DNA from 3 places in the Leptolyngbya sp. CALU 1928 genome. Region 2 is predicted to be linked to each of the others. Evidence: predicted binding sites of a transcription regulator. Region 2 holds the regulator's gene; each other region holds the start of a gene.
What was found. The regulator NtcA, encoded in region 2, controls nitrogen genes in cyanobacteria. The targets are predictions, from matches to a motif close to TTTGTANNNNNNNNTACAAA.
Positions count from the first base shown of each region.

Region 1: AC1S5B_RS07655 (ammonium transporter) is a predicted target of NtcA. The motif match lies at 1,553-1,572, and genes of this name have one in related genera.
Region 3: AC1S5B_RS25640 (P-II family nitrogen regulator) is a predicted target of NtcA. The motif match lies at 3,412-3,431, and genes of this name have one in related genera.

Region 1 is NZ_JBXBCE010000001.1:1,644,479-1,652,107, forward strand. It holds gene AC1S5B_RS07650 (ammonium transporter) at 1-1,345, shown strand, start outside; gene AC1S5B_RS07655 (ammonium transporter) at 1,813-3,396, shown strand; gene AC1S5B_RS07660 (GDSL-type esterase/lipase family protein) at 3,563-4,465, shown strand; gene AC1S5B_RS07665 (SagB/ThcOx family dehydrogenase) at 4,535-6,073, shown strand; gene miaA (tRNA (adenosine(37)-N6)-dimethylallyltransferase MiaA) at 6,082-7,083, opposite strand; gene gyrB (DNA topoisomerase (ATP-hydrolyzing) subunit B) at 7,265-7,629, shown strand, end outside.
Region 2 is NZ_JBXBCE010000019.1:310,067-317,695, reverse strand. It holds gene AC1S5B_RS26795 (DUF3084 domain-containing protein) at 1-1,339, opposite strand, end outside; gene corA (magnesium/cobalt transporter CorA) at 1-21, opposite strand, end outside; gene ntcA (global nitrogen regulator NtcA) at 1,494-2,165, opposite strand; gene fabI (enoyl-ACP reductase FabI) at 2,560-3,339, shown strand; gene AC1S5B_RS26780 (hypothetical protein) at 3,336-3,461, opposite strand; gene pcrA (DNA helicase PcrA) at 3,460-5,811, shown strand; gene aat (leucyl/phenylalanyl-tRNA--protein transferase) at 5,891-6,475, opposite strand; gene AC1S5B_RS26765 (DUF2059 domain-containing protein) at 6,488-7,048, opposite strand; gene AC1S5B_RS26760 (hypothetical protein) at 7,222-7,551, shown strand; gene AC1S5B_RS26755 (lysophospholipid acyltransferase family protein) at 7,604-7,629, shown strand, end outside.
Region 3 is NZ_JBXBCE010000019.1:63,594-71,222, forward strand. It holds gene AC1S5B_RS25610 (hypothetical protein) at 1-151, opposite strand, end outside; gene AC1S5B_RS25615 (GNAT family N-acetyltransferase) at 318-776, shown strand; gene hpxZ (oxalurate catabolism protein HpxZ) at 808-1,191, opposite strand; gene AC1S5B_RS25625 (cobyrinic acid a,c-diamide synthase) at 1,188-1,982, opposite strand; gene queF (preQ(1) synthase) at 2,101-2,559, opposite strand; gene AC1S5B_RS25635 (hypothetical protein) at 2,744-3,322, shown strand; gene AC1S5B_RS25640 (P-II family nitrogen regulator) at 3,498-3,845, shown strand; gene AC1S5B_RS25645 (ABC transporter ATP-binding protein) at 4,020-4,847, opposite strand; gene AC1S5B_RS25650 (hypothetical protein) at 4,811-5,401, opposite strand; gene AC1S5B_RS25655 (DUF4079 domain-containing protein) at 5,454-5,891, opposite strand; gene nfi (deoxyribonuclease V) at 5,963-6,676, opposite strand; gene AC1S5B_RS25665 (antibiotic biosynthesis monooxygenase) at 6,683-7,327, opposite strand; gene AC1S5B_RS25670 (RNA recognition motif domain-containing protein) at 7,514-7,629, opposite strand, start outside.

The DNA.
Region 1 (7,629 bases), on a different contig from region 2:
GGTATTGGTGGCTGGCATGTTGGTGTTTTTCATGAATGCTGGTTTTTGCATGTTGGAAACTGGTTTCTGCCGCCAGAAGAATGCTGTGAATGTTCTCGCTAAAAACCTGATTGTGTTTGCCCTTGCCACGATCGCATTCTGGGCGATCGGATTTGGGTTAATGTTCAGCAGCACAGGTGGCTTCATCGGCACCGGCGGTGGCTTCTTTTTAGCTGGTGCAGACAACAGCCCCGCCACAGGAGACGCTTATAAAGGCATCTTTAGTGCGCTCAGTTGGACAGGCGTCCCCCTGCTTGCAAAATTTTTCTTTCAGCTTGTCTTTGCTGGAACAGCCGCCACGATTGTATCTGGAGCCGTAGCAGAACGCATCAAGTTTGTTAGCTTTTTAATCTTCAGTGTCTTACTGGTTGGTATCGCTTATCCCATTACTGGACACTGGATCTGGGGTGGAGGCTGGCTAGCCACATTGGGCTTCTGGGATTTTGCAGGTTCAACCGTGGTTCACTCAGTGGGAGGTTGGGCTGCCTTGATGGCTGCCGCAATTCTGGGTCCTCGGCTAGGTAAATATAGTGCCAATGGGCATTCCAACGCCCTACCTGCCCATAACATGAGCATTGCAACTCTAGGTGCTCTGATCCTATGGTTAGGATGGTTCGGGTTCAACCCCGGCTCAACGATGGCAGTGGGGGATGGTTCGCTAATTTCTCATATTGCGATCACGACCAACACCGCAGGTGCATTTGGCGGACTTGCTGCAACTATTACGGCATGGCTCTATCTAGGCAAGCCGGATCTGTCCATGATCATCAACGGCATTCTGGCAGGATTAGTTGCCGTTACCGCAGGGTGCGCCTTTGTTACGATTCCAGCCGCCGCTGTGATTGGTACGATCGGTGGGATTTTAGTCGTGTTTGCAGTAGGGTTCTTTGACAAGCTTAAGATTGATGACCCGGTTGGGGCAACTTCAGTTCACCTAGTGTGTGGAGTCTGGGGAACTTTAGCTATCGGTCTATTTGCAGTGGGTCCAAGCGATGCGCCTGGTGCTCTGTATACAGCCGGTCCAGCCGCTGGACTGCTTTTGGGTGGTGGAATTGGGCAACTTTGGAATCAATTTGTCGGGGTGATGGCAGTGGGTGGTTTCACTGTCTTGGTTTCCACTATCTTCTGGTATGTCCTGAAGGCGACTTTAGGCATCCGCGTGACTGAAGAGGAAGAGCTTATTGGGCTAGATATTAGCGAGCATGGCATGGAAGCCTATGCAGGGTTCGTTAAAGACAGCACAGGTTTACCAACCGATTTATCCGGTAGTATTGATAGCTCTGGAGTGGCAAGCAAAAATTATTGAGCTAGCGATAAAGAACGGTTACACGCTTGAAAAAGCAGAAACATAGACCAAACTTTGAATGAAGACTACCTAAAATAGTGGAATCTTAATTTATTAAAAATTTAAGGTTCCACTTTTTTGTTGAACAGGATAAAGACAGGAAATATTTTCTGAGTACCGTCATAGGTAGGTGGTTCGATAGACTTTGCAGAATACCACCTCACGTATTTTGTCACTTGTAATACAACTTGCATTAACCGATAGGCTCACAATCAACTTCATCAGATTCTGCCTATAGGAAGATTTCAGTCTTCGTATACTGTGCTATCTAGGTGCAGTTTTCCTTTTATATATCTACTTTGGATTGATCCTATGGCTAGCAGGCAAGCAGTGGTGATAAACATCAAGCGATTGGGTGTTTTCTGCCTCTGTTGATGTACTGCTTTTTACATTGCTTCTGTGTTAGTTGCGAGGATTTTCGGGTAATAATGGCTAAACTCAAGCACCACAGAAAGATGATGGGCGATCGCCCATCATCTTCTAGATTTTCTAATTTGGTTTCTTCATTCAATCAGTTCTATCTACACTTCGCTGGCAGGAGCAGTAGAAGGGCTGGTCAAAAGTTATGGTTGAAATGGGCAGTCGCATTTTGTGTTCCATTAGCGTTTTTAGCTGGTTTAAGCTTACTGGGCGGTCCACTGGCTGATATGGCGATCGCCCAAGCTCCCGCAGCAGCGGCTGGAACGAATCCCTATGAAGCGATTGACACAGGCGATACCGCTTGGATGTTGACTTGCACAGCGCTCGTCCTGTTTATGACCCCCGGATTGGCATTTTTCTATGGTGGTTTGGTGCGATCGCGCAACGTCCTCAACACCATGATGATGAGCCTTGTTTCGATGGGAATTGTGGCAGTCACTTGGGTGTTTTGGGGATACAGCCTCAGCTTTGCCCATGTTGCCCTTGATAAAGACAATTGGGAAACCGGGATTGGTCAATTTATTGGGAGCTTGCAGTGGTTTGGCTTGAATGGAGTTGCGTTGACTCCAGAACCAATTTATGGGGCAACCATTCCCCATCAACTGTTCATGGCATACCAAATGATGTTTGCCATTATCACGGTAGCGCTGGTATCTGGTGCAGTTGCCGAGCGGATGAGCTTTAAAGCCTATGTATGGTTTTTGGTTCTGTGGTCTACGTTTATCTACTGCCCTCTTGCCCACATGGTTTGGGGACGAGGGTATCTGGGGCATCTAGGCGCTTTGGACTTTGCCGGAGGAACGGTGGTTCATATTAGCTCTGGAATTTCGGCAGTCGTTGCGGTTCACATGATTGGTAAACGCAAGGATTACACGATTAAACCGATCATTCCTCACAATGTGCCCTATGTGCTGTTAGGTGTGGGAATCCTCTGGTTTGGCTGGTTTGGCTTTAATGGCGGGAGTGCGATCGGCATTGGTAGAGACATCGGGGTCGGGCCTTCTGCCACAGTTTCATTTGTAGCAACCACCGTTGCAGCATCAGCTGCTGGGTTAACTTGGGCACTGGCAGAATGGTTTGGCAAAGGTAAGCCAACCGCTGTGGGAATTGGCACTGGCTTTGTGGCTGGGTTAGTGGGTATCACGCCGGCAGCCGGCTTTGTCACTCCGGTTTCGGCAATTCTCATTGGTGCCATCACTTCTATTGTCTGCTTTTTTGCAGTCAACTTTAAAGCAAAAATTCAGTTTGATGATGCCCTCGACACCTATCCCGTTCATGGCGTGGGTGGAACCGTTGGCGCACTCTTGACCGGGATTTTTGCAACCAAATCAGTCAATGGCTTGGGGGCAGATGGGTTGTTGTTTGGCAACTTTAATCAATTGTTGATTCAGATTTGGGCAGTCCTAATCGCCTATGTGATTGCCGGGGTTGGCACCTTTATCATTCTTAAGGTGATTGGGCAATTTATGCCTCTGCGGGTTAAGGACAATGTGGAAGACGAAGGCTTGGATGTACATGAGCATGGGGAAGAAGCTTACGGTGAGAGCATTGCAACCGAAATGAGTTTTGCTACTAAGGCTGCTGAATTATAACTTTGGCTTGACTAATTTCTTACTGCACTAAAATCTAGTCACGAATAAAGGCTATCTTGGTGGCTGCAAACAGTTTTTGAACTGATTTGTAACCGTTGCCAAGATAGCCTTTACAATCTGATTCAACGTGTTTTGATCTGAGCAAGTGTTTAGACGTTTTATCGCTGTGCCAACCTGGTTTATTTCTTTAAGCGTAGGGAGTGGGTTGCTACTCTCGATCGCGCTGCTTGGCGTTCATCGTGATAGTTTACGGAGTGCTTCTCAGGTGCGTGCGTCTACGGTTGACCAGCCCTCCCCCTATCCATCGCCTTACAATACACCCGCTAGTTCCAATGCTCCAAATGCCCAGGTTGGAGTGCGATGGCAGTTGAGTTATGACCAATGGGTGCAGTTGCTAAAACAAGAAGCAGCAGCGATCGCAGAGCGATCGCCTAGCCAACTCAAAGTCTTAGCGGGAGATTCATTAAGTCTTTGGTTTCCGAGCAATTTGCTGCCCACAGGAGCCACTTGGCTGAATCAAGGCATTTCTGGCGAAACATCCTATGGGCTGTTGAAACGGGTTAAATTTTTGGATCAAACCAAGCCTGAGACTATTTTTGTCATGATTGGCATCAATGACTTAATTAGAGGGGTGAGAGGCGAAACCTTGGTTGCCAATCAGCGAGAGATTGTGCGGCATCTTAAAGTCGCCCATCCGCAAGCGACGATTGTACTTCAATCGATTTTGCCTCATGGTGGCGATCGCGCGAGTCAGCGATATCTTGCCTCAGTTAAAGGAGATCCGGATGCAAAGGAGCGTCCTCTCTGGGTTGATCGATTGCCCACCATTTCAAGCCGCTGGATTCGCACGATTAACGAGAAATTAGAGCGGATCGCCCAAGATGAAGGCGTAGAGTATCTGGATTTACATAGCGCTTTTGCGGATGCAGACGGTTATATCAAAGAAGAATTGACCACCGATGGCTTACATTTAAGCGTGGCTGGGTATGCCCTGTGGCGATCGAAGCTAGATCAAGTGGGCAAATCCGCTTCAAAGCCTCCTATTTCCCGTTCCGCGACTTCTCCCTAAAGGAGTGGCACTTTTTCAGAAGAGAGTGTCAATATTGGGTTAGGAGATGAGCCAACGCTAAATTCCTCTATGCCTGAACCGACTATCTCGATCGCCCAGCATTATCACGAACGCACCAAATACGATCCCAGAACGATCAATGCCAAAAGTAAACCACCGGATTGGAACCAGCAACCGCTCCCATTCAAAGAATACAAAATTGGCAGTTCGTTTGACCTGAAGTCTTTCCTTACAGAGAATCCTGAAAAGTTTGCCAACGATCCTATCGGCAAGTGGTGGCAGCGGATTTCTCAGCTTTTGTTTTGCAGCTATGGCTTAACGGGCATGGTTCCCACGGTTGGCGACCCCCACTATTTAAGGGCGGCTCCCTCTGCGGGTGGGCTTTATCCTGCGGAACTCTATCTGATTTCGCGCGGCACTCCGTTATTACCTGCCGGATTGTTTAACTATCAAGCGCGTACCCACTCCCTCATGCATTTCTGGGAGAATGACCTGTGGACAAAACTTCAAGCTGCGTGCTTTTGGCATCCTGTTTTAGAAAATACTCAGTTGGCATTCATTGTCACTACGGTATTTTTGCGATCGCAATGGCGGTATCAAGATCGGGCTTATCGCCGTGTGTGCTTGGATAGTGGGCATTTGTTAGGCAACCTCGATTTGACCTGTGCCATGAACGACTATCGCCCTCATCTCATTGGTAGTTTTATGGATGAAGCCGTCAATCAGTTGTTGTATTTAGATTCTGCTCAAGAAGGGGCGATCGCAGTGCTTCCCCTTGCTGATTTACTGGAAGTTCGCCAAAATCTTCCCCTTGCCAAAACCATCACTCCAACTCGGACGCACACTGAGTATCCCGCCCTTGCCGACGGTGAATTACTAGCGTACCTTCATCAAGCAACCCAAATTGACCTGAATGAAACCACGAAGGTGAACTGGAAACTGTCACCCACAGAAGGGCAGCGCACGGATAAATATAATTTTCCATTTTGTACTAAGGTGTCTACTGCAACCGACGCGATCGCCTGGGGAGATCATCTGGAAGGTCTAGAAAACACGCTACTCAGACGGCGTTCCACTCGTGCCTATACTGGAGAGCCGCTCACCTTCAATGAACTGAAGCAGCTACTAGACTTCACCTACCATCCCCAGCACTACATGGAGCAAGGACTAGATGGAACTCCCGACTGTTTTGATCTCAGTTTGGTTGAAACCTTCATGGTCGTCTCTTCCGTTGATGGCTTAGAAGAAGGCTGCTACTATTACGCACCCAACTCTCAGGAGCTTCGCCAAATCCGCTTCAAAAACTTTCGCCAAGAGCTTCATTTTCTGTGTTTAGGGCAAGATCTAGGGCGAGATGCGGCAGTGGTTCTATTTCACACTGCGGATCTCAAAGCTGCCGTTGCCACCTACGGCGATCGCGTCTATCGCTATTTACACTTGGATGCTGGACGGCTAGGACAGCGCCTCAACTTGGCAGCCATTCATCTGGGTTTAGGCGTAAGCGGCATTGCTGGCTTTTTTGATGATCAGGTTAACGAAGTCTTGGGCATTCCAATTGACGAAGCGGTTTTATATATCACCACCCTCGGTCGCCCTCAAATTCTCTAACAATAACCTTACTGGTATTCGCCGTGTTGTTCTGCACAAAAGGCTCCAATCCGTTGCCAGACTTGCGCTTCTAAATCAGGGGCATCGGCATCGAACCATTCGATTTCAGGATAGGCGTGAAACCAAGTACGCTGACGTTTAGCAAATTGGCGTGTGTGGAGAATAGTGGCGGCGATCGCCGCTGTTTGAGACATTTCGCCTGTCAGAAATTGCTTGAACTCGGCATAGCCCAAGGTATTCAGTAATGGCAGATCAGCCCCGTATTTTTGACATAGAAACTCTACTTCTGCCACAAAGCCCTGATCAATCATCTGGTGGGTGCGCTGAGTAATCCGATTTTCTAATTGAACCCGATCGCCGCACTCTAGCCCAATCTGCAAAATCGGGTAAGCAGGCGGTTGCTCTCCCTGCTGGGCTGACATCGGTTGCCCGGTCACATAAAATACTTCCAGCGATCGCAGCGTTCGTATTTGATCATTCCCATGAATTTTGGTAGCCGCTTCTGGATCAACCTGTTGCAGCATGGCGTAACACTGGTGTTGTCCCAAAGTTTGGAGTTGAGATCGTAGGTCTAACTGGGGCGCTACCCTGGGAATTTTGAGTCCTCTGGTAATGGAGCGGATGTAAAGCCCTGTTCCACCCACCAGCAACGGCGCGATCGGTGTCTGAGCCTGTCCCCTGTTCTCTGTTCCCTGTTCCCTGTTCCCGTTCCCCTGATGAATAGTTTCAATTAACTGCTGCGCCTGCATTTGATACTCTGCTAAAGTCAACGTTTCCGTGGGTTCGCAAATATCAATCAGATAGTGAGGGATAGCTTGCTGCTCAGCGATCGCGGGTTTTGCTGTACCAATGTTAAATTCTCGATACACTTGGCGCGAATCCGCACTAAGAATGACACAATTCAAACGCTTTGCCAGCGCGATCGCCAAGCGCGATTTACCAGTCGCCGTCGCCCCACAAATCACAATCAGCGCTGGTACTAAGGTATTATTTTCTGTTAGATTTTCCATGAAAACGACTGGTGCATCCTCGAAAGCAGTTTAAATGATAGTTAAACCCCACCGTAAACGGTTCAGGATACCTATCTAAAAGCGCTTATAAGCCTTTTGTGTTATAATTTTAGATAGTTTTGGTCTTCTAAAGCTTAAATGCAGTTTTAGACCACGTTATTTCGGCTGGAGCGCTAATTGCATGTCAGATAACTACGGTGCGGAGCAAATTCAAGTCCTTGAAGGGATTGAACACGTTCGTAAACGTCCGGGGATGTATATCGGTAGTACGGGTCCTCGTGGGCTGCACCATATAGTGTATGAGGTTGTTGATAACTCTGTAGATGAAGCGCTGGCTGGACATTGCAAGAATATTGAAGTAACGCTCAACGCAGATGGCTCTGCCACTGTAACCGATGATGGGCGTGGTATTCCCACGGGTATTCATCCCCGGACGGGAAAATCTGCTGTAGAAACCGTGTTGACTGTTCTGGGGGCAGGTGGCAAGTTTGGAGGCGGCAGCTATAAGGTGAGTGGCGGGCTGCATGGAGTGGGTGTTTCAGTGGT
Region 2 (7,629 bases):
ATCGCAATAGTTCTTTGCCATTTTGTACAGCAACCAGATTTACTTTGAGAGGACCTGCGGTAAATATTGTTTCTTCGGCGATCGTCCTTAGCTCAATCGTCTCATTGTATCCTTGCAGTTTTTCGATGAATGCCAGTAGATCTTGCACTCGCCCATCGCCAATTTGCACTGTATCGGTTAGGATTCCCAAGCGACGCGCCCGAAATCCTGCGGCTGTCACTAAAAGATTAATGCGCTGCTGAATTTGCACTTCACTGAGGCTCGCTGGATTAAGCGAAGTGGCAGCAATCAGATCCCCTTCTCGAAAAACAACCCGGTTGGGAGCCGCTTCTGCAAAAACTTGAACCAAGTTTTCGCCAGTGAGATAGTTGGCAGCCGAAGAAATACGCACGACGTAATCCTGACCGCTACTCACTTGCTTGATCAGTTGATCTACTTCAGCTTGAGTAATTTGAATCATTTGTCCCTGGGGTTTTGTGCCGGGTCGCACCAGTTGGGTTGCCGATCGATTCGCTTCTCGCAAAAGCTGATCGATCGCGGCTTGAGTAGAGCGCGGGTCAAGAATCCGAACGACCGCAGAAGAGAGTACCTGCCCTCGCTGAATTGCTACATTGCCCCGGCGTAAACCCTCAGCTTCCCGCTCTAGCTTGCCAATTTCTTGCACCAAAAAATCTTGCTGGGCTTCTAGCTGTTTGAGTCGCCCTTCTCGCTCATTGATAACCGCATTTTTGGCTCTAATTTCCTCTTCCGCCACTGCCACAACTCGACTCTGCTCAGCTTGCAGTTGTCTAATATTGGAGCGGAATTGCAGTACTTGCTCAGAGATTGCGGCAAGTTGACTGCGGTTTTGTTCGAGAGTCTGTTGGACTGCAACACGATCGCTCAGGGCGCGATTCCGTTCGGCGATCGCGCTTTTTAAGGAGCCGCCAATCGTCTGAATCTGTTTTTGAGTACTCATCAATTGCTTTTGAGCCGCAATTTCTTGGGCTTTTGCCCGGTTTAACTCTGCTTCGGTGCGCTTCTTTTGAGACTGAGCCGTTTCTAACTGGCTTTTCGCACTGTCTAGGTCACCGCGTGCCCGTCTTAGCTTGCGTTGAATCGTGCCTAACTCAAACACTCCCGTGCGGAGTGGACCACTCGTTGCAAACAAAATTCCTAAGGTAGAGGCGGCAACGACAATTCCAGTCAAAATGGTGATTAAGGTCGCCGTCCGACGAGGGCGCAAGTTAAACAGGCTAAGGCGGGCTTTTCCTACCTTGGTGCCAATGCGATCGCCGACAGTGGCAATCACACCACCAATCACCAAAATTGCAAATATTAGGATCAGCCCCGTAGACATCGCTGCTCCAAACCAAAACGCTCCAACTTTTGCAATGCAAACAGGGGCAAGCTCATCTATAGCCTACCCCATGAATCTTTGATGATGACTTCTACTTACGCGCTAATTTGTGAGCGCAAGGCTTTTATTTTTAAGCGTCTCAAACCTTAAATCATCAGGTAAACTGCTGACTTAACGTTACAGGATTATGAACAGTAATTTTCTTTTTATGAATCGAAACCATATTATCTTGTCTCAAGTCGCCTAAAAGCCGGGTAACGGTAACGCGGGTAGAGCCAATTGCTTCGGCGATCGCCTGATGAGACAGCTTCAGATCAATCGTAATTCCTTCCTTGGTGGGGGTGCCAAAATCTCGGCACAGAATCAATAAAAAGCTAACCAATCGAGAACCCATATCCCGATGAGCCAAGGTTTCAATCATCATTTCGGTCTGTAAAATGCGCGAAGACAAGCCTTGTAGCAAAATCATCGATAAATCAGGGTTATCTTTCAACGCCTTCTCGACCTGCTCAATCGGCACCGAAAGCAACTCCACGGGCGTAAATGCCACGGCATGATAGAAGCGATCAGACCGATGACCTGTAATCAGCGACAAAACCCCAAACACACTATTTTCTCTCAATAATGCAACTGTGATTTCTTCCCCCGCTTCGTATACCCTAGAGAGCTTTACGGCTCCCTTGACTAGAAAGTAGACGCGTTCAGCGGGATCGCCTGGAAAGAAAATTGTCTTACCCCGTTCAAACGATTCGACAACGGGAGGAAACACCCCACTTCCCATCTGACGAAATACCGATGCCAGTGGTCTATCTTGCGTCACAACCATAATTCCCCTGCTCGGAGTCCTTATTACGTGCCAACTCGTTGAATGAAAAGTGTCGAATGCCTGACATTTAACTCTGTAACTTAGAATACTTAAACGCACTCCTAGAGGTTTTTTTGTACTCGTTGTTACAAAATGGGGCGATCTCAACTCACATAAAAAAGGCTGGAGCTACTAATCTAATGCTCTCTCATTACCATTATAAAAGAGCCTAGGAAGTATCAGTATATTAACCGCAGCCTAGCAACTTGAACAAAATTCATTGCAAGAATAATTACTAAGATCCATTAAAACTGATTTCCGAAGCTAAACTTGGAACCCTTGAACTATTTTAGCTTGCTATCTTTGTACCTCATATTTCAGTATCCTCATAGGTGCCCTCAAAGTATTGATCACCATGCTCGACTTGACTGGAAAAAATGCCCTTGTGACCGGAATCGCCAACAACAGATCAATCGCCTGGGGTATTGCCCAACAGCTTCACAAAGCCGGAGCAAACATCGGCATTTCCTATCTGCCCGATGAAAAAGGGAAAATGGAAAAAAAAGTCGCTGAGTTGGTAGAGCCGCTCAATCCCAGCGTATTTGTGCCACTCAACGTTCAAGACGATGCTCAAATTCAATCCGCCTTTGACACCGTAGGCGACAAGTGGGGAAGAATCGACATTTTGATTCATTGTCTGGCATTTGCCCACCGAGACGACCTGACCGGTGGCTTTGTGGAAACGTCTCGCGCTGGTTTTGCCACCGCCCTAGACATCAGCACCTATTCCTTGGTCAAGCTTTGCGGGGCGGCAAAACCATTGATGACGGAAGGCGGCAGCATTGTAACGCTTACCTATTTAGGCGGCGTGCGGGTGATCCCCAATTACAACGTCATGGGAATTGCCAAAGCAGGGTTGGAAATGAGTGTCCGGTATTTAGCAGCAGAACTAGGTCCTCAAAATATTCGAGTCAATGGCATTTCTGCCGGACCTATCCGCACCTTGGCATCCTCTGCGGTGGGCGGCATTTTGGATATGATTCATCACGTAGAGGCAGTAGCACCTTTACGCCGCACGGTCACCCAAACAGAAGTGGGCAACACCGCCGCCTTTTTATGCAGCGACTTATCCAGCGGCATGACAGGGCAAATTCTTTATGTTGATGCGGGCTACGAAATCTTGGGCATGGCTTAGGCTAGATAAATTAGCATCAGTCCGGGGCGATCGCCCCCAATAAACCCTCTGCCGGACTCCACAGGATGGCAAGATGCGATACCCTTATCTAGAAACCGCACCTTCCACAAAATAGCCTCCATGAGCCAGACTCTCGATATCAGCCACCTTAATTCCTCTCAGCGTCAAGCCGTAGAACATTACTGCGGTCCGCTGTTAGTGGTAGCGGGAGCAGGTTCTGGCAAAACGCGAGCGCTCACCTACCGGATTGCAAACCTGGTTTTGAACCATAAAGTCGATCCCGAAAATATCTTGGCGGTCACTTTCACCAACAAAGCCGCACGGGAAATGAAAGAGCGGATCGAAAAGCTATTTGCCGATCAAAAAGCTCGCAGCGATTTTGGCAAGCCCTTAGATGCGCTCTCGCCTAGTGAGCAAACTCGGCTGAAATCCCACGTTTATAAAACCATTACCAAAGAGCTTTGGATCGGGACATTTCATGCGCTTTGTGCCCGAATCTTACGGCTTGATATTGAAAAATATCAAGATAGCAATGGGCGCAAATGGACGCGCAATTTTTCTATCTTTGATGAATCGGATGCTCAAAGTTTAGTCAAAGAGATTGTTACCCAAAAACTTAACTTAGACGACAAAAAGTTTGATCCAAAATCGGTTCGTTATGCCATCAGTAATGCGAAAAACAAGAGCCTCTCGCCTCAAGATTTAGAACAAGATCAGTCTAATTTTCGGGGACGGGTGATTGCCAATGTCTACAGCATGTATCAAGATACGCTGTCGGCGAATAATGCCCTAGATTTTGATGATCTAATTCTTACGCCAGTCCAGTTATTAAAACAAAACGAGCAAGTCCGCGCCTATTGGCACAAGCGGTTTCGTCATGTGTTGGTGGATGAATATCAAGATACAAACCGGACGCAATACGATTTAATTAGTCTGCTTGTAACCAATGGCGAAAACTCGAATACCTTTAACGAATGGGACTATCGCTCGGTGTTTGTGGTGGGCGATGCGGATCAATCTATTTATTCGTTTCGGGCGGCAGATTTCACGATTTTGATGGGGTTTCAGGATGACTTTGGCGATCGCCTGCATGACGATGACACCCGCACGATGGTAAAGCTAGAGGAAAACTATCGCTCAACCCGAAATATTTTAGAAGTTGCCAACCAACTGATCGATAACAACACCGAACGCATTGATAAGGTCTTGAAGCCAACGCGGGGTGAAGGTGAACCGATCTTTTTATATCGCGCCGACGACGAAACCTCAGAAGCAGAATTTGTCACGAATCAAATTCGCCAGTTAGAAGCCAAGCATCCTGAATTGCACTACGGGAAGTTTGCGATTTTATACCGCACCAATGCCCAATCGCGCGCAATGGAAGACTTGCTGGTGAAATTGCAAATTCCCTACAAAGTCGTGGGCGGCTTGCGGTTTTACGATCGCAAAGAAATCAAAGATGTGTTGGGCTATCTCAGGGCGATCGCCAACCCTTTCGATACGATTAGTCTCCTGCGCGTCATCAACACGCCCCGGCGTGGCATTGGCAAAACCACAATCGATTCGTTAGTCAAAGCGTCCCAAGAACTGAGCATACCGCTTTGGGAAATTTTATCAGACGAAACTTCGGTCAAATCCTTAGCCGGTCGGTCTTCTAAAGGAGTGCTTCAGTTTGCTCAGATTATTCAAAAATGGCGACAGGAATTAGAGTCTTGTTCTGCCAGCGAAATTGCCCAAGGCGTACTTGAAGACTCTGGCTATGTGACAGACCTACGAAATCAGGGAACCGATGAAGCCACCGATCGCCTGGAAAACGTGCAGGAACTTTACAACGCCGTGCTGCAATTTGAGGAAAACAACGACGATCCAAGCCTGTTGGGTTTCTTAGCCAGTGCCTCGTTAGCATCTGACCTAGATAATTTGGGCGAAGAAGATGAAAAGGTGTCTTTAATGACGCTCCATTCCTCCAAAGGTCTGGAATTTCCAGTGGTGTTTTTGGTCGGGTTAGAGCAAGGTTTGTTTCCCAACTACCGTTCGATGGAAGATCCCGCTGCCTTGGAAGAGGAGCGGCGACTTTGCTATGTGGGGATCACCCGCGCCCAAGAGCGACTGTTTATTTCCTATGCAAGGGAACGCCGACTGTATGGCTCCCGTGAGCCTGCTAGCCCATCGCTATTTCTTGCAGAGTTGCCGAGAGAATTGCTCAATTCCAATGTGGCGGCGGCGATTCCTAATAAATGGACGAAGCCGATTTCTGAAATTCGTCGGAATAAAAGCGAATCGCGCAATATGCCCAACAGCCATGCCAATGACTGGAGCATTGGCGATCGCCTAATTCATAAAGCGTTTGGTGAAGGGGAAGTGACCCGCATTTTTGGCGCAGGTAACAAAATTTGTTTGGCGGTCAAGTTTCCAGGACTAGGGCAAAAGATTATTGATCCCAAAATGACTCCTATCCAGCGGGAAGATTAGAGTTCATCTCCTATCGGGAGAAGGCTAGGGTGGGGGTTATCTTTGCAGTGTTTCAGAAAAGTCGTCTTTCACTCTTCTCCTATGCCAAACTGCATTGCTGTTGTAGTGCCTGTCGAAGCAAATCTTTGTACTGGCGATTGTCGATCGCATAGGCACCGAAGCGTTCTAGGTGCGGATTCATCATTTGAGCATCGAATAAGGTGAACTGACGATCGCGCAGATGTTCTACGAGCTTCACCATTGCCACTTTTGAACCGTCGGGAATCCGAAAAAACATCGACTCGCCAATGAATGCGCCGCCAATCACAATCCCCAAAATTCCACCCGCCAACTCATCGCCCTGCCAGGTTTCAAAGCTATGCGCCCAGCCTTCTTGATGCAGCGCCCCGTAAACAGCTTTAAGATCCTCAGAAATCCAGGTCGTTTCGCGATCGGCGCAGCCTTCTACCACGCTGGCAAAATCTCGATTGATGGCAACAGTGAACCGTTCCTGATTGATCACACGCTGTAAGGATTTGGGATAGCGAAAGCGATCATCCAAGGGAATCAACGTCCGTTGCCGACTTGAATACCAGCCCAAATCATCGCCCGCCTCATCCGCCATTAAAAAATAGCCTTGGGCATAGCCGTGAATAATAGAAGCAACATCCAACTGACTACTCACTGATCGCAGTTCCTATTTCAACTTTGCTGGGAGTTTGCCCATTTCTTCTTTAATAATTTCTTGAATTAAGTTTGTCACCTTAGGTAACACCAACTCATTTGACAAGCGCAGCGACTCAGACATCAGTTTTGGCATAGTAACAATCATTTTTTGCCCCGTAGAAGTTTTGTAGAAAGCAATCACATCTTTTAATTCTGCTTCTGTATAAAATTGGTCATGCAGAGAATAGCTGATTTGCTCGGTAATTTGCTTCATATCCAGCACCTTAGGCACACGCTCTTGATAACGCTTAATAATTCTCAGTGCAGTGGCATTTGCCTGCATTTGTAACGCCTCATCCTCTAAGCCAGAGCCTTCTAGAAACCCCGACAAGAGCTTAGGCAACTCGGTTTCCATTTGTGCCAAGCTTTGGCGCAAAATATCGTTGGCGCTATCCCCAGCCTGAGTCAGTTCCAGCAATTCCTTAATCAGGGCGCGCTTGGGAGACGGCGTAGTTTGGGCACTGGCAGACCCCGCCCAAGTACAAGCAATCAGCAGCGTAATTCCGGCAAGTTTAATAATCGGCTGCAGCATAGATTTCGCGATCGCGGTTTCAGCATTTCAACTATAGGCTACGATTTAACCGACTTGCCAATAGGTTTTAACCAGGGCAAACATTTGTGTAGAGGTGTTTCTATCGAACTATGGCGTGACAACGACGGGCGTACACTGTAAATACAGGTGATTGAGACTTTTTAATCGTGCCCATGGTTGACCCGATTCCAAATATCACACTGCCCCCCGCCCAAAATCCTGAACAGGAAGGGGAATGGCTGCAAACCGCCCTGCTAAAATGGCTAGACACCGAATTTTTGCCAGAACGGGTGAACCAGCAGATTGCCAAACGCGCTGCCCAAATTTTTGTGCGTCAACGGATGGAAGGCGAAAACGATTTAATCTCTTTGACATTGGCGATTGTCACTGAAATGGAAGCCTTTGATTTCTCCAACAGCTTTTATGGACAATTTGCGATCGCCAACGCCGTCAGTGATTTATTGCTGGACAGTTTAGGCATCGATCGCTGCTGTGGACAGTAAGAGAATGATAAATAGCGAATGGCGAACTCAAAACTTAAAACTTAAAACTTGAATGTCAATTGATTTTTATCCGCCTCG
Region 3 (7,629 bases), 250 kb from region 2:
ATTGGACGACTGGTGATTCTGTGGGCGCAGGGTTAGGCTGCTGGGCATTGCATCCCGTCAACGCGATCGCCCCTACTACGACCATCCATCCAAATCCTTGACTGAGTTGTCGCTTTGACCGTTGAATTAATGGGCGATCGCGCTGACTCATACAAACCCTCTCCTAAGCATCTCCACCGCTTTCTATTATGCAAGTGCAAAGCAGGTTAAGGGAGTTTATGTCTGGCTTAGCCTATCAATGAAAATCGTGTTTAAATACTTAGGTGTACTGAATCCATCAGTTAAAGTAGTGAACGACTTTTACTGGAAGAAATCGAATGGTATTGCCAAGCGCAATTATTACGCTACAGGAAATTACTCAAGAAAATCTTGAAGATATCCTCGATTTGAAAGTAACTGACGAACAAGAAAAATTCGTTGCCTCCAATGCCGAGTCTCTTGCTGAAGCCCATTTTTATCCAGAGGTTGCTTGGTTTCGAGCAATTTATGCCGACGAAACACCAGTCGGCTTTGTGATGCTGGAAGATGATCCGGTCAAGGCATCCTATTATCTTTGGCGGTTTATGATTGATGCTCGTTTTCAAAAGTGCGGATTTGGGCGACGCGCTTTGGAATTGTTGATCGAACACGTCAAAACGCGCCCCGGCGCAAAGGTTTTATTGACAAGCTGTTACCCTGGAGAGGAAAATCCTGGGACGTTTTATCAGAAGCAGGGCTTCGCATATACAGGTGAGAAAGAAGATGATGAAGCACTGATGATGCAGCGTGAACTTTAAGGTCGCCTTTCGATACCGCGATCCCATTCCACTAAAGGGGCAACAGCGACACATGAGCCGACACAATCCGCCATCCCTGGGGGAACTTCCGCCAAAACTGGCTTTGCCTGCCCGATCTCGCCACGCCCTTGATAGTGCGCCGAAATTCTAAGGTAATCGCTGCCGTGTCGTCGCCAAAGGGCACCACTGTCAAATGGGAAATTTCTCGCGCTAGATCTTGAGTGGGGCGATTTTGGCGAAACTGTCGGATTTCGTCAATTCCATACAGGTTTTCAGTAGCACCAAATCGCACCACATCCGGTGATTCCCAAAACAGCGCGTCCAAGGTTGCTAAGTCATTGGTGCAAAGGGCGGTTTCGTAGGTTTGGTAGAGTTGGGTCAGTTCAGCAATCAAGTCGGTAGAAAGATGGGTCATTGCAGATAAATTGCGTCTTGATCTAGTTCAAAAATATAGTGATAGTCGAATATGAGGGACTGAGAATGGCGAATGATCGAAAAGCCCATGTTCGTGGTGACATCCGTTGGGAAAGTGGCGATCGCCAACTCCACCAACTTTTTCTCAGACATAATCGGCTTCTTCACATAATAATCGCGCCGCGCGAAAAATAGATTTTCATCTTTAGGCACCACAATTTGATTAATCCGATGAGCGTGTTGAATCGGCTTAATGTAAGTCTGCAAAAACTCTTCCTGGTTCCGCTGCAAGCGATATAGCTTTTCCTGCTGATACCAACTCATCCGAAACATCATCTTAATCAACTCAAACCCCAAAATATACGAGAACACATTGTTGCGTTCCTCCGTACTCATCACCAACCGCAACGCCGACTCTAGATAAAGCTGCGGCTGAGTCCGCATATCTTGCGCCGAGTGAATATAGAATTGACGAATATAATGCCGTAACGAGTTGGTATCCAGGTCAGTTTTAACCTTAAATTCCTTTAAGTATTCTTTGACTTTTTGCTTGGTATCCCGGTCTTCCAGAACTTTAGACACTAAGCCATCGGCGGTATAGTCATCTAAAAATTTTGCTCGTGTTTCTGGCGCAGCAGCACCCATCAGATGGCACAACGACAACACATAGCGGCGCTGTGCCCAAGGCAAGCTCTCAGCCCATCGCCGCGCTTCTGGGGGAAGCTTCAGCAACAAATCTTCGGCAGAAGCAGGATTAGAAAGGGCGACCGGCGATTTAAATGATTCATTCATGGATACTGGAAGGGAGCGATCGCGGTATTGCATCTCCTTACTATTCAGTGTGCCCAACCTTTACATTTATCAACAACACCAGTCTTATTTTGTTCGATCAAATTTACGCGGAGTCAAATTATGCCTGGATCGATGGGTGACGATGCTCCACCTCAATCACCGTATGCACATTGCCCCGTGGATTATAATCGCCTTTAATTTTCACTTCCAGCGGATCACAGGCAGCCACAAAATCATCCAAGATTTGGTTAATCGATTCTTCGTGGGAAATATAGCGATCGCGGTAGCTGTTGATATACAGCTTAATCGCCTTTAGCTCCACCACCTTTTGATTCGGAACATAGGTCAGGTAAATCGTCGCAAAATCGGGATAGCCCGAAAAAGGACATTTGCAGGTGAATTCAGGCAACACAAGCTGAATTTCATAGCGTCTGCCAATGCGTGGATTTGGAAAGGTAATTAACTGTCCGGACTCAATCAACCGCTCTCCATACTTTGGTTCGGGAGCTTGGCTGAAAGATTGACTGGATAATTCAGACTCAGATGGGATCATCGACTCGGTAGAAAATTGACTCATGATTGTAATTCAGAAATAGGACTAGGAATCAGATTTTAAGGAAAGAGGAAAAGGAGAAAGTTAGAACTCAAAACTTAGAACTCTGCCCTCTCCTCTTCCCTTACAAGAAAAACGGTCACTTTTTGAGTTTGCGTTTATCGTGTGGGCAATCATTTTTTACTGTATCCACAAACACTGCTTTCCTATGACTTCTAACGTTAATACTAAACCGATGATGCAACTTGCTAAAACATCTGCGCCTGTCTCAAAACTAGGGGCGGCACGTAGTCCATCCGTCCCGATCTCGGTCTATCGAGAAGTCGCCAGTGAGTTGCAGTCTACTCAAACTTCTCTCAATTCTCTGAAAGGTCAAAACGAGGATCTGGTTCAAAGAAATCAGCAGTTGCGGCTGGAAATTGAGCGAGTGGTTCAGTCAGCCCTGTATCTTCGTCAGCTTGCAGATACTAATTTGCAGGTAGCCCCTTCAAACACAGACAATTTTTCAAGTCTAGTTGCCGAGACTTCATTAACGACAGAAACCCTGGCACAACCCGTTCAGTTGAATCAGCCATCTGCTGTAACCCCTGCCAAAAATGCCCTGAAACAGCTTACCGGAATTCCTGGAAAGTTGTTTACGGGACAGCCTAGTCAATCTCCTTCGACTACTCAAGCGGAAGCAAAAGAAATCGGTGCTTGGTGGCTGGTTTTGGTGATTTGCATGATTATTGTGACGGCGTTTGGCACCGGATTTTTGATTGTGCGCCCGTTATTGCCTTCCCGTTAGAGATTTTCATTTCCATGAATGCTTGAAATATCTTTAGTATCTAGCGATTAGGCAGGTATTTGGTAAAGTGTGCGATCGCCAGACGGCAGACTGTAGTTTTTGTTACAAAATACTCGCTCTAGACGGTGATAGAAAGTGACATGCTAAATAACAAAGCATCCCATAAAAATAAGGAGTGAAGGAGTTGAAAAAAGTCGAGGCTATTATTCGCCCGTTTAAGCTTGATGAAGTAAAAATTGCGCTTGTCAATGCAGGCATCGTCGGCATGACGGTTTCTGAAGTGAGAGGCTTTGGTCGCCAAAAGGGACAAACTGAGCGCTATCGCGGATCAGAGTATACGGTTGAGTTTTTGCAAAAGCTCAAGGTTGAAATTGTGGTTGAAGATGAGCAGGTTGACATGGTAATCGATAAGATTATTGTGGCGGCTCGGACGGGTGAGATCGGCGATGGCAAGATCTTTGTGACTCCAGTTGATCAAATTATTCGCATCCGCACGAGCGAAAAGAACCAAGAAGCCGTCTGAGCGGTTTCACTGAAGTTTCTTTCATGCGTTCGGTCAGAGGCTCTGTTGTTAAGAGTTGGATAAAGTCGCGCTAACTTCCTAAAACGGTAATGTTCTGTTCTAATTTTTTGATCGAGCGATGGCTCTCCAAATCCAAATAGGAGAGCCTTTTTCATTGCCTAAACTTTTGATTGTTTAAGCCCATTCTTCTTCCTGAGCGATCGCAGCTTGCTGCAAAGTCTCTTCAATCATCTGCCAGTTGATCTGATTCGCGGATTGATTAGTGATTAACTGCCCTTGCTGAAAATGTAAAACACGGGTACACCAAGCTTGAGCGAGATCAAATTGATGGGTCACCATTACAACAGTGGTTGCATAGCCGGATTGCTCCAAAACGGATAAAAATTGCTGACGCTGAGTAATATCCAAGGAGGCAGTCGGTTCATCCAGCAAAAGAATTTTAGGTTGAGCAATCAATGCACGGGCGATCGCCACCCATTGCCGTTGCCCAAGAGATAGCTGCTGTTCAGTGCGAGACAGCCACTCAGATGGAATTTGGAGGCGATCGCGCCATTCGCTGACTTGGGCTGTGATCGCGAGCGGCGAAACGCCCCGCAGTTGCAATGGGTAGGCTAATGCCTCTTGCACGGTCATCCCCAGCAGTTTAGATTCTTGGGGTAGCAAGAGAATTTGTTGTCGCAGGGAAACGGGTGAAATTTGAGTGTAAGGGCGATCGTTGAAATAAAGCGATCCCTGAGTCGGAGAAATCAGGCGGTTCAGCAGTCGCAATAGAGTTGTTTTGCCTGCTCCAGCGGCACCCACAATGGCAATGTGATCGCCTTGAGCCACCTCAAACGACACATCCCGCAGCGAGTAGTAAGCAGGCAGATTGGATTGATCCCTGCGCCCTAATTTGGCAGATTTGAACAGTTGCGGGGCGAAACTCACCCGGTCTACGCGAATTTGGGCAGGTTGAGCAGAGGAAATCATGCCGTGAGCGACAAAGCGGTCCAAATTGTCCAACTATCGACCAGCAGCAATAGCACCGTCAACCCTAACAACGTCAAATACATCCATGGTTGCGACAATGGGCGCACATCACTCGTGTCAATGCCCGTTTTTTCCTGCACCACGCGCACTAGACGCGAGAAGCCTGCAACTCGCATGGGCAGCAGGTATGCCTGCCCAGTTTGACTCAAGAAGTAATATACAATTCCCCCTTGCCCGGTAGACCGAGGTTTTAGGGCTTTTACCTCCGCCCACGGCAGCACCCACCCTTTCCGCACAAATCGCGGCATCCAGGCTGGATAGGTCACCTGAATCTCAGTTTCAGCTACCACAACCCGCTCTGACAACGCTCCATACAGCGCGATAAAGCCTAAGCCAATGCCCAACCACAGCCATGTAGGGGAAACGGCAACTCCGTCTGTCTGCGGCAATAAAGGTAAAGGCGCTGTCAAAGCCACATATAACCCCAGTAACGTTATGCGAATTAACGGCGAGAGCCAAAACGTTGCCGGAAAAGTGTCTGGCAATGAACTAGATTGAGTCTCTTGTGATGTCTGAGCCGATTTCACTATCCTGCTTACTCCATTCCAATTCCTTACAACCTACACCCAAATCTATGCTTCAGGGCAGATACTTCTGCACCACTGTCCAGCCTGTGACTGACACGCCGATAAACCCTGCTAACAAGACTGCATTAATGCCAACGTGCAATTGCCTCGCCCATAAGCGCTCGGTGCTAATTTGCACGGCACTCCAGGCAGATAGAAACACGAGATAGACGACGGCTAACCCCGATATGAGATGCACGGAATGCCCTAGGCTGCCATATTCGCCTAAAGTGCCAACAATGCCGATCGCCAGTAGCACCAGTACTAAAAGGGCTAAAGTTAACCCCAGCAAAAAATGTACTGGACGTAACCAGTCTGGGCGGATCTGCTCATTTTGTCTCAGCGATCGCATCCACAGCCCAGAAACTCCCAGCAGGAAATAAGCAAGCCAAGACAAACCCATGGACCATGCTGCAATTCGCCAAAGCCAGATAAAAGAAGGTAGATTCACGAGTTGATTAGGATTAGAAGATTTACCGATGAGTTCACTTTAACGAATCGCTGCTTGCTTCAATCGATAGCTCAAAAAAGAGAAAGCTGATCGGGTAGATCAGGTGAAGCCGCGATCGCGTCGATTGCAGGTCCCGATGCCAGTTTATGAGCATGGCGGGTTGTTTCGGGTAAGCGATATTTAGTGGTGCAACGCATGACGTAGGCGATCGCAGTGTCCAAGCTAATCCGATGCCCCGGAGATATATAAACAGGCTTAGTGCCAACCCGTGTTCGTAAGGCAACGCCAATTGTTTCACCTTTGTGGAGCAGCGGTTGATAGCTGCCTTTTTCATCTGCTAAATCTGCATGTTTGCCCACTAATAAAGATTTGGCAACGCCAATTGTGGGCAAATTGATGATTAATCCTAAATGGCATGCAATCCCCAAACGACGCGGATGAGCCGTCCCCTGACCATCACACAGAATCAGGTCGGGTAGAGTCGTTAGCTTTGCCAGCGCATCTACCACCGCCGGAATTTCGCGAAAAGAAAGCAAACCTGGAATATACGGAAAAGTTGTGGGGCGACGGGCGATCGCGCGATCGCACACCTGCAAATCATCTAGATTCAATACGGCAACAGCGGCACGGGTAATGGTTCCCTCCGCTTCAAAGCCCACATCTACCCCTGCCACATAGCGCACTTCACCGAGTTGATCGGTCACAATCACTTGGCTACGAAGTTTTTGCTGAAGCGCGATCGCTTGCTCTGGGGAGAATGACCAATCTAGTAAAGTGATATTCATCCACTTCTAAGCTGAGTGAACAAAAATCGAGCGCATCAGTGCCAACGCTGCTAGAACAAGCGCTGCACCAATCCAGTTAATTTTAGCCAAATTTCGATTTTTAGGTTGTAACCAAGCTTTGAGCAACCATGCTACAAAAGGCATCACCAGCCAGGTCAACAAGCAGCAAGAAAGAAAATTGCTCAACAACATGACATCCGCAAATGCCCAGGAATTTGTCCACTGCAAGGAAGATTGCAACAGATTCAACAGCATAACCGTGGGATAAAGTCCTAGCAGGGTTGCCAAAATTTGCTTCCAGGCAGAAGGGTTTGTCTCTTGCTTGACAAACCACCGTTCTAGCCCTGTTTGGAAGTGAGTAATCTTAGAGCTTAGAAAAACTTGCTTACCAATTTCAACGAGATTGTAGCGTATATCTGATTCGAGCCAGCTAGTCAGGCTATCAGACGAGTCGAAGTGAACAATGATGTACCACTTCCCGCCCTGCTCTACCGGAGGACAAACCGTTGTTCCTAAATAGCCATCAAACTGACTAGCCGCCTGAGTAATTCTATGTTGCCATTGCTTGAACTTTTCTTCTTTCTGTTGAGACACTTCATGTTCAATGACGTAGCTAGCAGTATCGTGTTTGTAAAGCTGTTTCTTAACCATGCTGTATTTGCAGAATGTAGAGCGCTGGCATGTGGACAACTGTTTATACCAGAGTACTGCTCATAGAAAAAGCTCAGGGTGTTTATTCCTGAGCTTTTCCATTAATTAACTTCGCCTTCGAGAAAAAGAGAAAATCTAGTAACCTCTTTAACTTGATAGCCTCATTGCCGTTCTAGTCTATAAGAACTAGTAGCTACGAGAGAAGCTGTTGCTGCGACGACCGCCGCCACCGCCGCCGAAAGAGCCGCCTCTATCTTCACGGGGTTTTGCTTTGTTAACTTTCAGGTCCCGACCCATCCATT